Regions from separate parts of the Pantoea sp. X-Soil-ISGK-421 genome, predicted to be linked through region 3. Evidence: predicted binding sites of a transcription regulator. Region 3 holds the regulator's gene; each other region holds the start of a gene.
The links. Region 3 encodes PurR, which represses purine synthesis genes. Its sites were predicted from a motif close to CANGCAAACGTTTGCNTG; they were not measured.

Region 1 (3,123 bases), 1.2 Mb from region 3:
CCTGGCTTGGCGGTGTCGGCGTTGGTGGTTTGATGATTATGTTCAGCCATCAGTTGCTGAACGTGGGTGAGGGTGCGGCGCGCATAGTCTTGCTGCGCACCGGAGCAGTTATCGATGATGTTACGCAGCATGTATGGAGGAATTACGCTAAAAGGCATACCAAACTCCCTGGCTTCTTAGTGAATGTGCCAGAAAGTATAGTTTTCATACTATCAACGCGCTTTACGGCTCCGGGATTTCTGCGGTTCAAGCGCGGTAACCTGGCTTTCCACCCAGCCATCATCCAACCGGGTACGCAACAGATCGCCTTTGCTCAGCTGCTGAGTTTTTTTCACCACCTGGCCCTGCGTATCCGTTGTTACGCTGAATCCACGCGCCAGCGTCGCCAAAGGACTCACGCCTTCCAGCTGCGCGGCCAGGTTGCCAAAGCGCTGACGGTTGTGATTGAGCTGCTTTTCCATGCCCTGCTGCAGACGATAATGCCACTGCTGGAGCTGCTGCTGAGCGCGCAGAATCCGTCCCTGCGGTTGCTGCGCATTAAGGCGTTGTAGCAGGCGATCCTGCTGACGATTGGCGGTACGCATGCGCTGGTCCATCGCTTCGCCAAGGCGACGCTGCAGCTGGAACAGCGCAGTTTGCTGACACGCCAGACGGAGTTGCGGATGCTGCTGCTGTAAACGGTGCTGAATGCGGGTGAAGCGACGCTGTTGCTGTGCCAGATAGAAATCCATCGCCATCTCCATGCGCTGCTGCTGTGACTGCAAACGGCGCAACAATTCCAGCTGATTACGACTCACCAGTTCTGCCGCGGCAGAAGGCGTTGGCGCGCGTAAGTCCGCAACAAAATCGGCGATGGTGACATCGGTTTCGTGCCCAACGGCGCTGACGATCGGCAGGCGGCTGGCAAAAATCGCCCGCGCCACGCGCTCGTCATTGAAGCTCCACAAATCTTCCAGCGAACCGCCGCCACGGCCGACAATCAGCACGTCACACTCATCACGCTGGTTGGCCAGCTCAATGGCACGCACAATGCCAGCAGGCGCATCCACGCCTTGCACCGCCGTAGGATAGATAATTACCGGCAATGACGGATCGCGTCGATGCAGCACCCGCAACACGTCATGCAGCGCGGCACCGGTGGCAGAGGTAATCACCCCCACCTGACGCGCCGGATCGGGTAGCGGCTGTTTGAACTGCTGATCGAACAAGCCTTCCGCTGCTAAACGCGCTTTCAGCTGTTCGAATTGCTGTTGCAGCAAGCCTTCACCGGCTGGATGCATGCTTTCGATAATCAGCTGATAATCACCGCGCGGTTCATACAGCGTGATGCTGGCGCGCACTAAAACCTGCTGGCCGTGCTGAGGACGGAAGGTGACGCGACGATTGCTATTGCGGAACATCGCGCAGCGTACTTGTGCACCGTCATCCTTCAACGTGAAGTACCAATGGCCGGAAGAAGGCTGAGTGAAATTTGAAATTTCAGCGCTGAGCCACACCAGGCCCATCTCATTTTCCAGCAGTTGGCGCACCGTGGTGTTCAGGCGGCTGACAGTAAAAATATTGGCGGTTGGCGGTAGCGACATGTGATGTAGATCAAATTTTAAATCAGAGGGTTAATCAACTGATACTACATTGCTTGCCCTGAGGATCAAGACTTTTTCTGAAAAAACACTGGAGGCAATCGGTTTCGGCCTGTATAATGCCGCGGCAATATTTTATCTGTTTTAATCGCCCCCAGGTGGAGATATTGCAATGCTAAGAATCGCTAAAGAAGCCCTCACATTTGACGACGTTCTGCTCGTTCCCGCTCACTCCACTGTCTTACCCAACACCGCTGATCTCAGCACTCAACTGACGAAAAACATCCGTCTGAACATCCCGATGCTCTCCGCTGCTATGGACACCGTGACCGAAGCCGGTCTGGCGATTGCGCTGGCGCAGGAAGGGGGTTTGGGCTTTATTCACAAAAACATGTCAATTGAGCGCCAGGCGGACGAAGTTCGTAAGGTGAAAAAACACGAAAGCGGTGTCGTTACCGATCCGCAGACCGTGCTGCCAACCACCGCGCTGGCCGCCGTAAAAGAGCTGACCGAGCGTAACGGCTTTGCCGGTTACCCAGTGGTCAACACCGAAAACGAACTGGTAGGCATCATCACGGGCCGCGACGTGCGTTTTGTGACCGACCTGACGTTGCCTGTTTCTGCGGTGATGACACCGAAAGAGCGCCTGGTAACAGTCAAAGAGGGTGAAGCTCGTGAAGTTGTGCTGCACAAAATGCACGAAAAGCGTGTTGAAAAAGCGCTGGTTGTTGATGACAGCTTCCACCTGCTGGGCATGATCACCGTTAAAGATTTCCAGAAAGCCGAACGTAAACCTAATGCCTGTAAAGATGCCGAAGGCCGTCTGCGCGTAGGCGCTGCGGTTGGTGCGGGCGCAGGCAACGAAGAGCGCGTAGATGCGCTGGTGGCTGCCGGTGTTGATGTGCTGCTGATTGACTCGTCACACGGTCATTCTGAAGGCGTGCTGCAGCGTATTCGTGAAACCCGTGCAAAATACCCGAACCTGGAAATCATCGGCGGCAACGTCGCCACCGGTGCAGGCGCACTGGCGCTGGCGCAGGCCGGCGTGAGCGCGGTGAAAGTGGGTATCGGTCCTGGCTCAATCTGTACCACGCGTATCGTTACCGGCGTCGGTGTTCCACAGATCACTGCGGTCTCTGACGCGGTTGCCGCGCTGGAAGGCACCGGTATCCCGGTTATCGCTGATGGCGGTATCCGCTTCTCAGGGGACATCGCTAAAGCGATTGCTGCAGGTGCAGCAGCCGTAATGGTGGGCTCAATGCTGGCCGGTACCGAAGAATCGCCGGGCGAAATCGAGCTGTATCAAGGCCGTTCGTTCAAATCTTACCGCGGCATGGGTTCTCTGGGCGCGATGTCCAAAGGCTCTTCAGACCGTTACTTCCAGAGCGATAACGCCGCTGACAAACTGGTACCGGAAGGTATCGAAGGCCGCGTTGCCTATAAAGGCCGTCTGAAAGAGATCGTGCACCAGCAGATGGGCGGCCTGCGTTCTTGCATGGGCCTGACCGGTTGTCCGACCATCGACGATCTGCGTACTAAAGCA
Region 2 (3,123 bases), 700 kb from region 3:
GTGGCGATGAAGATGGTGGCGTAACAAAGTGCGCATAAATGCGCACCCTACAAAATCTGGGCCGTAGGGTCGCCATTTATGGCGACCTGATAACTCAGAACTTCTCCACCGCCCACGCAATCCCACTCGCATACTCTGACGGCAGCAGCGGCACCAGCGCATTTAGGGCTTCTGCCAAACGCGCATGATCGCTATCGGTCAGATTAAGATGCCCAACTTTGCGGCCCGCGCGCACCTCTTTATCGTACCAATGCAGATGCACCAGCGGCTGTTGCAGCCACGCCAGATTCACATCGGTGCCAATCAAATTCACCATCACCGACGGCGCAAACACCACCGGTTGCGGCAGCGCCAGACCCAAAATCGCACGCAGATGCAGCTCAAACTGGCTAATGGACGCGCCATTCTGCGTCCAGTGGCCGCTGTTGTGCACGCGCGGGGCCAGTTCGTTGATCAGCAAACCTTCTGGCGTAATGAAACACTCCATCGCCATCACGCCGACGTAATTCAGCTCATGCATGATGGCGCTGAGCATCGCTTCCGCCTGCTGCTGTTGCGCGGCATCGGCCTGCGGGAAGGCCACGCTGGTGCGCAGAATGCCGTCCTGATGCAGGTTGTGCGTCAGCGGATAAAACACCGTGCTGCCATCGTGTCCGCGCGCACCCACCAGCGACACTTCGCCGCTGAAGTTAATACCTTGCTCAACGATGCATTCGCCGTAGCACTCGTCCGGCAGCGCGTCGGTTTCATTGGCACGCAAACGCCACTGACCGCGGCCGTCATAGCCGCCGGTACGACGCTTCACAATCGCCAGCTCGCCCAGCGTGCTGAATACCTGCGGCCACTCGGCTTTATCGGCCAGCAACTGCCACGGCGCGGTGGCGAGGTTTAACTGATCCAGCAGCTGTTTTTGCGTCAGGCGATCGGCCAGACGCGGGAAAATATCGCGATTCACAAACGCCGGATGGCTCGCCAGTTCGCGCGTTAACGCGGTTTCCGGCCAGCGCTCAATTTCTGCGGTGATCACGCTTGCGGCGATTGGCAGCGCAGAAGGTTCCGCATCCAAACCCACCGGATAGACCGCGATGCCGAGCGGTTCACCCGCCTGGCGCAGCATGCGGCCTAACTGACCGTTTCCTAATACGCAAACCGGCTTCATGCATCCTCCCGCGGATCCGGGTTGTTCAGCACTTCGTCAGTCTGGGTTTGACGCCAGTTAGCGATACGCGCCGAAAGCGCACTGTCGTGAATCGCCAGAATCTGCGCCGCCAGCAGGGCGGCGTTGGCGGCACCGGCTTTACCAATCGCCAGCGTACCAACTGGAATCCCACGTGGCATTTGCACGATGGAGTAGAGGCTATCGACGCCGCTCAGCGCCGCGCTTTGCACCGGCACGCCCAGCACCGGCACCAGCGTTTTCGCGGCCAGCATGCCCGGCAAATGGGCAGCACCGCCGGCACCGGCGATGATCACCTGAAAACCGTTGTCGGCGGCGGTTTCCGCGAAGCTAAACAGTTTGTCGGGCGTACGGTGAGCTGAGACCACTTCAACGTGGAAGGGCACATCCAGGCTGTTAAGAATTTCCTCGGCGAACTGCATGGTAGCCCAGTCACTTTTGGAACCCATGACAATGGCGATACGGGCCGGGGTGGCGTTGGATGACATGCGGTCAACTCCTGTGAATATGCAAACGAACCTGGCCGGGCGGGCAGGCGAAGAAGGGCACAGAGAATAGCATGAGATGGCAGCAAGGAAAACGGTTGCGTAGGCGGAAAACGGGCATTTACGCCCGGATGTCAGAAGGGAAATTCGATCAGGCTTACGCCGCTGGCATCGAGCTGAATCATCGAACCGTTTTCATGCCAGGCGCCCAGCACCGCGCGCTGCGCATTTTTGCCGTGCAACGCAAAGTGATGAATGGCGGGACGATGCGTATGGCCGTGAACCAGAATCGGCGTCTGTTGACGCGTCATCGCGGCTTCCACCGCTGGCTGATTGACGTCCATGATGCTGACCGACTTGTGCTGATTGGCCTGCTTGCTGCCATTACGCATGCGCGCGGCAATGCGCATGCGCAGACGCAGCGGCAACGCGAGGAACAGCCGCTGCAACCAGCGCTGATGCACTTTGGCGCGAAAACGCTGATAGCCTTCATCGTCGGTGCACAAGGTATCGCCGTGCATGATCAACACGCGATGGCCGTAAAGATCGAGCACCTTTTCTTCCGGAAGCAGCGTCATGCCTGAAGCCCGCGCAAAGCGCTGGCCGAGCAGGAAGTCACGGTTACCGTGAATGAAGAATGTCGGCACCGGCAGCGCCTTGAGCGCGGCAGCAATGTGCTGATGCAGCGGATTCGGATCGTCATCGCCAATCCAGGCTTCAAACAGATCGCCGAGGATGTAAAGCGCATCACACGCGCGCGCTTCACCCTGCAAAAAATGCAGAAAACCGGCAGTAATTGCCGGTTCTTCAGTGCACAGATGCAGATCTGCGATAAACAGCGTGCGCGACATTACTCGCTAACAGTCACTTTCTGGATGACAACATCTTCAACCGGAACGTCCTGATGCATGCCGCTACGGCCGGTTTTCACCGCTTTGATTTTCTCCACCACGTCCATGCCTTCAACCACTTCTGCGAACACGCAGTAACCCCAGCCTTGCAGGCTTTCGTCACGGAAGTTCAGGAAGTCGTTGTCTGCTACGTTGATGAAGAACTGCGCAGTCGCCGAGTGAGGCGCCTGCGTACGCGCCATCGCCAGCGTGCCCTTGGTGTTTTTCAGGCCGTTGTTGGCTTCGTTACGGATATCGGCTTTGGTGTCTTTCTGCTTCATGCCCGGCTCAAAACCACCGCCCTGAACCATGAAACCGTTGATTACGCGATGGAAGATAGTGTTATCGTAAAAACCTTCCGCACAGTATTCCAGGAAGTTCTTCACGGTAGCCGGCGCTTTGTCATCGAAGGTTTTAATTACGATATCGCCATGGTTCGTCTGGAAAGTGACCATTATTTTCTTCCTATCAGGTTTGTCGTCAGTATCAATTGCCGCGCCTGCAAGGCGGCGAGGCATTTTTGTAGACGCTTCTTATATCACAATTTCCAATAACGCGTCAGTAACCGCAC
Region 3 (3,123 bases):
GGCGAGCACTTCGTTCGTGAAGGGCGATCTGTTATCAAAAAAATGCTGGCAACGCGTAGGCAGTGTCAACAACTGGCGAATGGTTGGCGCGGTGAATTGAGTATCGCGGTTGACTGCATTGTAAAACCGCAGCGCACGCGGCAATTAGTGAAGGACTTCTATCGTCATTTTCCCGATATGGAGTTGATTATCAGCTACGAAGTGTTTAACGGAGTGTGGGATGCATTAGCCGATGGCCGGGTAGATGTCGCGATTGGCGCCACGCAGGCAATTCCCGTCGGTGGACGTTTTGCGTTTCAGGATATGGGCGCGCTGAATTGGCGTTGTGTGGTCAGCCCGGATCATCCGCTGGTTAACAGCACGGAACTGGATGATGAAACGTTGCGAGCGTGGCCATCTCTGGTGCTGGAAGATACGTCGCGTGCATTGCCGCGCCGTATGACCTGGACGCTAGATAATCAGCGGCGGCTGGTGGTGCCAGAATGGGAAACCGGGATGGCGTGTTTGCTGGCAGGATTGTGTGTTGGAATGGTGCCGGGCCATTTGGCGCGTCCACTGCTGGACAGTCATAAATTGGTCGAACTGTCGCTGCCGCAAGCCTTTCCTGATAGTCCGTGCTGCGTCAGCTGGGCAGAACAACGCACGTCGCCGGCGCTTGAGTGGTTACTGGCTTATCTGGGGGATGCTGAAACGCTGAACCACGAATGGCTCAGCGAAGTGTCAGCTTAGCGGCGATAATCGCGGAATGGGCCGTACGCCACTGAACGACGTTCAATCAGCGTAGGCTGAACCTCGATGGTTTGTGGATCTTCACGTTTGCTGGTGATGCGATCCAACAGCATTTCCAGCGCTTTTTCACCCAGTTCGGCTTTAGGCTGGTGTACGGTGGTCAGCGCGGGCGTGAAATAGCGCGCGTTGCGCACGTTATCGTAACCAATCACCGAGATATCTTGCGGTACACGCAAACCCATCTCATCGGCGGCACAAATTGCGCCCATCGCCATAATATCGCCGCCGCAGAACACGGCGGTTGGGCGCTGTTTCTGGTTAAGAATCTGCTGCATGGCCTGATAACCGGATTCAGGTTCAAAGTCGCCCTGAACCACCCATTCTGGACGCACTGTAATGCCTGCTTCGTTCATCGCCTGCAGAAATCCTGCGTGACGTCCGCCGCCGGTGTTGCGCTCCATCTGGCCAGGGATGGCACCAATATCGCGATGGCCACGTTCAATCAGATAACGCCCGGCGAGATAGCCGCCTTGAAACGCGTTGTCCTGCACCGTATCGGTAAAATCACCGCGCGAAGCACCCCAATCCATGACGACCATCGGGATATTGCGGTTCTCTTCCAGCATTTGCAGTAAATCGTCCGGATACTCAGAACACATCACCAGCAAACCATCGACGCGCTTTTGCGCCATCATCGACAGATAGGCGCGCTGTTTTTGCAGATCGTTGTGCGCATTGCCGAGAATCAACGTATAGCCGCGTTCGAAACAACGATTCTCCACCGCTTCGATAATTTCAGCAAAATAGGGCGCTTCACTGGACGTTGCCAGCAGACCTAAGGTTTTGGTGTGATTCACTTTGAGACTACGCGCCACGGCACTTGGCGAGTAGTGTAATTGTTTGATCGCTTCCCATACGGCGTTACGCGTTTCTTCCGCAACGAAACGCGTTTTGTTGATGACATGCGAAACCGTGGTGGTTGAGACACCTGCGCGTTTTGCGACATCTTTAATTGTTGCCATGAAAATGGTACTCCTGGTCTTATCGCAACTTACTGATAAGTATATTGTTAAACGTTTGCGTCTGCTAACGCTTTTACAGCTCAAAAGGCGGGCAAAACGGGGTGTTATAGCAGACGAAATCACTTCATTATGCTGAAAATACAGCACGCGCAAAATCTGTTGCGCAACGAAAGGCGGCGATTCTAACAAGCCCGCGCGGATAACACGAGATTTTTGCCGATTGCTGTGCGAAAATCGCGTTAACCCTATTAATTGTGTGACTAAGGAGTTGTGATGAATACTGACCTGAAGCTGGCGCTAATGACCACTGTTGGCGCACTGTTGATGATTATCGCCTTCAGTTTTACCGCGATCATGCATTAACAAAAAAGCCGGAGCTGTGTGCAGCATCCGGCTTTTTTCTGTTTGTTGCGCAACAATTAGCGAATGGTTTTTGGCGTCATCATACGACGCGCGCCCACATAGTGTTTCTGCCAGTAATCCTCTCCCAAAGCGCTAATCTGAATATCTTTGCCGGTACGCGGCGACTGAATGAATTTGCCGTTGCCGAGATAAACACCAACATGATCAGCGGTGCCGCGATTGTTAATGCGGAAGAACACCAGATCCCCTTTCTCCAGCATTTCACGTTTGATCGGGGAAGCATCACGCAAGTGATACATCTCATTGGCGGTGCGCGGAAATTTGAATTTCACCAGATCTTTATAGGCGTACCAGACCAATCCACTGCAGTCGAAACCGGTATGTGGCGAGGTGCCGCCCCATTGATAAGGTTTACCGAGTTGGCCCATTAATTTGGTCATCGCCGTTTCACGCGCTTTTTGATAACGCTGGCGGTGCGACTTACTCATTTTGATGCCGGTAAGCGCAACCGCTTCGTCATCAACCACCACTTCGGGAGATTTCTTCACCAGGCGTTGATGACCGTATTTCTTAGCGGTAAGTTTCAGCGGGGATTTTTTGCTGGTGGTTTTGTGCAGCGCGGTTTCAGTTTTGGTCTGTTTTTTTAGTTTGAATTTTTGGACAGCAGTCAGGCGCGATTTTTTTGTGGTGGTTTTCACCGGACGTCGTTTGCGGCGCTCGTCTTCACGTGCGCTCTTTTTCTCTGCTTTGAGCGAGCTGGCATTAACGGGTGCATGCGGAGATGCAGCAGCCACATTAAAGAACAGTTGGGCTAAAGCCAGTATGAAAAGCGTAATTAGTAGACGCATAATCCGGTTACAGGTTAAGCAGGCTGAATGAACACAGACTGCGGCAAAGTGAGAGAAATCTGATCAAGTGACCAGCGCCGAGGCAATTCTAATCCACTTTTTTTCCAAAAGGTAAGGCCTTTTTCCATTAATATGTTACCAGATTGATTCTGTAGCAAAAA
Region 4 (3,123 bases), 230 kb from region 3:
GGCAGTTCCAGCCGCGTTCGGTGGCACCCGCAATTTTCAGCAGCTAGTTTGCCCCTGCCGTAGATCTCTTCCATACTTCCCGCACGTCAGAAAAAAGGGTGACCTCCGTCACCCTTAGAACCACAGGAGAAACGGGATGAAACTCTACATCTACGATCACTGCCCTTTCTGCGTCAAAGCACGCATGATTTTCGGGTTAAAAAATCTGCCGTTAGAACTGATTGTTATGCTGAATGACGATGAGCAAACGCCGAAAAAACTCATCGGCCAGAAGATGGCGCCGATTCTGCAAAAAGCCGATGGCAGTGCTGTACCAGAAAGTATGGATATCGTACGGCTGGTGGATAAGTCCGATCATGAGCCGCTGCTCAACGGCAAAAGTAATCCTGCCATCAGCGACTGGCTGCGCCACGTAAATGGTTACGTGAATAAGCTATTGCTACCCCGCATTGCTGATGCCTCCTTCGCTGAATTCGCTACGCCGGAAGCGCGCAGCTACTTTAGCGAGAAGAAGCAGGCCAGCGTGGGTGATTTCACCGAGTTGCGTAAACACGCGCCAGGCCTGATCAAAAATATCAGCGATGACCTGCGCCAGCTAGACAAGCTGATCGTCAAACCGAATGCGGTTAATGGTGAGCTTTCCGAAGATGATATTCATCTGTTCCCGCTACTGCGTTCATTGACGTTGGTAAACGGCATTGAATGGCCAAGCCGTGTTGCCGATTATCGCGACAATATGGCGAAACAGACTCAGGTCAATTTGCTCTCCTCTATTGCCGCGTAATTCCTATCCCTAGAGAGGCGCTACGGCGCTTCTCATCTCTCTCCTGGTGACACGTGCCGCTGAATCAGGCAGGCTATCGCTGTTTTGTTTTGCCGTTTCAATCAGGATGAGGACATTATGAAAAAGGCGTTTCCTGGGCTATTCGCCCTATTTTTTGCCGTGCTACTCAGCGGCTGTAACCAATTGACGCAATACACCATCAGCGAACAGGAAGTGAATCAAGCGCTGCAAAAACGCAATAACTTTGAAAAAGATATCGGTGTTTCCGGGCTGGTGAATGCGCACATTGTGCTGAGCGATCTCAACAGTCAGATTGGTCGTGAAGAACCCGGCAAAATCACGCTCTCGGGAAAAGCCAATATCAATGTCAGCTCACTGTTTGGCCCACAACAGGCCGAAATGCTGCTGAAAATGAAAGCGCAACCGGTCTATAACGCGCAAGAAGGCGCGATTTATCTGCATGATATGGAGATTGTCGATGCGCAGGTGCAGCCAGAAAAAATGGCCTCGATCATGAAAACCCTCACGCCCTATCTTAATGCGTCGCTGAAGCGCTACTTCAATGAGAAACCGGCCTATGTGCTGAGCGCAGATCGCAGCAAAGGCGAAGCGCTGGCGAAAAAACTCGCCAAAGGGATTGAAGTCAAACCGGGGCAATTAGTGATTCCGTTTACCGAATAATCCGCGTAACCGCACCTTCGGGTGCGGTTTTTGTTTGTCACGATAAAATCCCGTGCAAACGGTTGCCCACATCCTTATGATTACTCCCCGGCCTAAACGTGCCTCTCGTTTTCTTCTCAGCCGGAGTCTTTTTGAATGACAGCCCAACCTCAGCAAATCACTATTCGCCGCCCTGACGACTGGCACATCCATCTGCGTGATGGCGCGATGCTCAACGCCGTACTGCCGTATACCAGTGCTGTAAATGGACGTGCGATTGTCATGCCAAACCTGGTTCCACCGGTTATCAGCGTGGCCGCAGCCGTGGCTTATCGCGAACGCATCATGGCCGCATTACCTGCTGAGCATGCTTTTACTCCGCTGATGACCTGCTACCTCACCGATTCACTCGACCCCGATGAGATCGAACGCGGCTTTCGTGACGGCACGTTTACCGCCGCCAAACTCTATCCTGCGCATGCCACCACCAACTCCAGCCACGGCGTCACCAATATCGCCTCGATTGCTAAGGTGTTAGAGCGCATGCAGCAAATCGGCATGCCGATGCTGGTGCATGGCGAGGTAACCGATTCTCACATCGATATTTTTGATCGCGAAGCCCGCTTTATTGAAACCGTGCTTGAACCGCTGCGTAAGCAGTTCCCGGCGCTGAAAGTGGTGATGGAACACATCACCACCAAAGAAGCGGCGGAATATCTGGCAGCCGGTAACGATTTGTTGGGTGCCACCATTACGCCGCAACACCTGATGTTCAACCGTAACCACATGCTGGTGGGTGGCGTACGTCCGCATCTTTACTGCCTGCCGATCCTAAAACGCAATATTCACCAGGAAGCATTACGTCAACTGGTCGCCAGCGGTAATCGCCGTGTCTTCCTCGGTACCGATACTGCGCCGCATCTGCGTCACCTGAAAGAAGCGAGCTGTGGCTGCGCCGGGGTGTTCAATGCGCCAACCTCGTTGCCCGCTTACGCTACGGTATTTGAGGAGCTGAACGCGCTGGAACATTTTGAGGCTTTCTGCTCGGAAAACGGGGCGAATTTCTACGGCCTGCCGCTGAATGAGGGCACTTTGACACTGGTACGTGAATCCTGGAAGGTAGAGGAGAGCATTGCACTGGCGGATGACACGTTGGTGCCTTTCCTCGCCGGTGAAACGCTGAACTGGCGTATCAAAGAATAATTTTCTGCTGCTTGCCTTCGGGATAATTATACTGTACAAATAAACAGTATATTATTCCGGAGGCTTCTATGCGTGTTGAAATTACCGTAGCAAAAACTTCGCCCCTTCCTGCTGGTGCACTTGATGCACTCAGCGTCGAACTGGTCCGTCGCATTACGCACGATTTCCCTGATGACGATCATCACGTCAAAGTACGTTACGCCGGCGGCAACCAACTCAGCGTGTTTGGTGGCTGCAAAGAATCACGTGAACGCATCAGCGAACTGTTACAAGAAACCTGGGAAAGCGCGGACGACTGGTTTAATAACGATTAACTGCCACTGTGCCGTTTTTGCCGGGTTTCGCCACCCGGCTTTTTTGTTTTTATTTCCCTCTCGCCAGAAAAACTTCCTGCATCTAGACTCATGTTAAGCGATCCCCTATTCTTGCCTCGTCATGCTTACAGGAGGTGTTTTACATGACTACTGAAAAACCAG

Region 1: a site for PurR is predicted at 1,675-1,692, ahead of guaB (IMP dehydrogenase). Genes of this name have one in related genera too.
Region 2: a site for PurR is predicted at 1,750-1,767, ahead of purE (5-(carboxyamino)imidazole ribonucleotide mutase). Genes of this name have one in related genera too.
Region 4: a site for PurR is predicted at 1,517-1,534, ahead of pyrC (dihydroorotase). Genes of this name have one in related genera too.

The regions. Positions count from the first base shown of each region.
Region 1 covers NZ_AP035979.1:2,972,272-2,975,394, reverse strand. Annotated here, with positions in the region: gene AC6I8K_RS13835 (M4 family metallopeptidase) at 1-158, opposite strand, end outside; gene xseA (exodeoxyribonuclease VII large subunit) at 213-1,583, opposite strand; gene guaB (IMP dehydrogenase) at 1,753-3,123, shown strand, end outside.
Region 2 covers NZ_AP035979.1:1,099,116-1,102,238, forward strand. Annotated here, with positions in the region: gene AC6I8K_RS04975 (class I SAM-dependent methyltransferase) at 1-24, shown strand, start outside; gene purK (5-(carboxyamino)imidazole ribonucleotide synthase) at 95-1,159, opposite strand; gene purE (5-(carboxyamino)imidazole ribonucleotide mutase) at 1,156-1,665, opposite strand; gene AC6I8K_RS04990 (UDP-2,3-diacylglucosamine diphosphatase) at 1,797-2,513, opposite strand; gene ppiB (peptidylprolyl isomerase B) at 2,513-3,007, opposite strand.
Region 3 covers NZ_AP035979.1:1,803,816-1,806,938, forward strand. Annotated here, with positions in the region: gene punR (DNA-binding transcriptional activator PunR) at 1-729, shown strand, start outside; gene purR (HTH-type transcriptional repressor PurR) at 726-1,751, opposite strand; gene cydH (cytochrome bd-I oxidase subunit CydH) at 2,025-2,114, shown strand; gene AC6I8K_RS08440 (C40 family peptidase) at 2,171-2,962, opposite strand.
Region 4 covers NZ_AP035979.1:1,571,974-1,575,096, reverse strand. Annotated here, with positions in the region: gene mdtH (multidrug efflux MFS transporter MdtH) at 1-47, shown strand, start outside; gene grxB (glutaredoxin 2) at 137-784, shown strand; gene AC6I8K_RS07305 (lipoprotein) at 902-1,465, shown strand; gene pyrC (dihydroorotase) at 1,601-2,647, shown strand; gene dinI (DNA damage-inducible protein I) at 2,716-2,961, shown strand; gene AC6I8K_RS07290 (hypothetical protein) at 3,105-3,123, shown strand, end outside.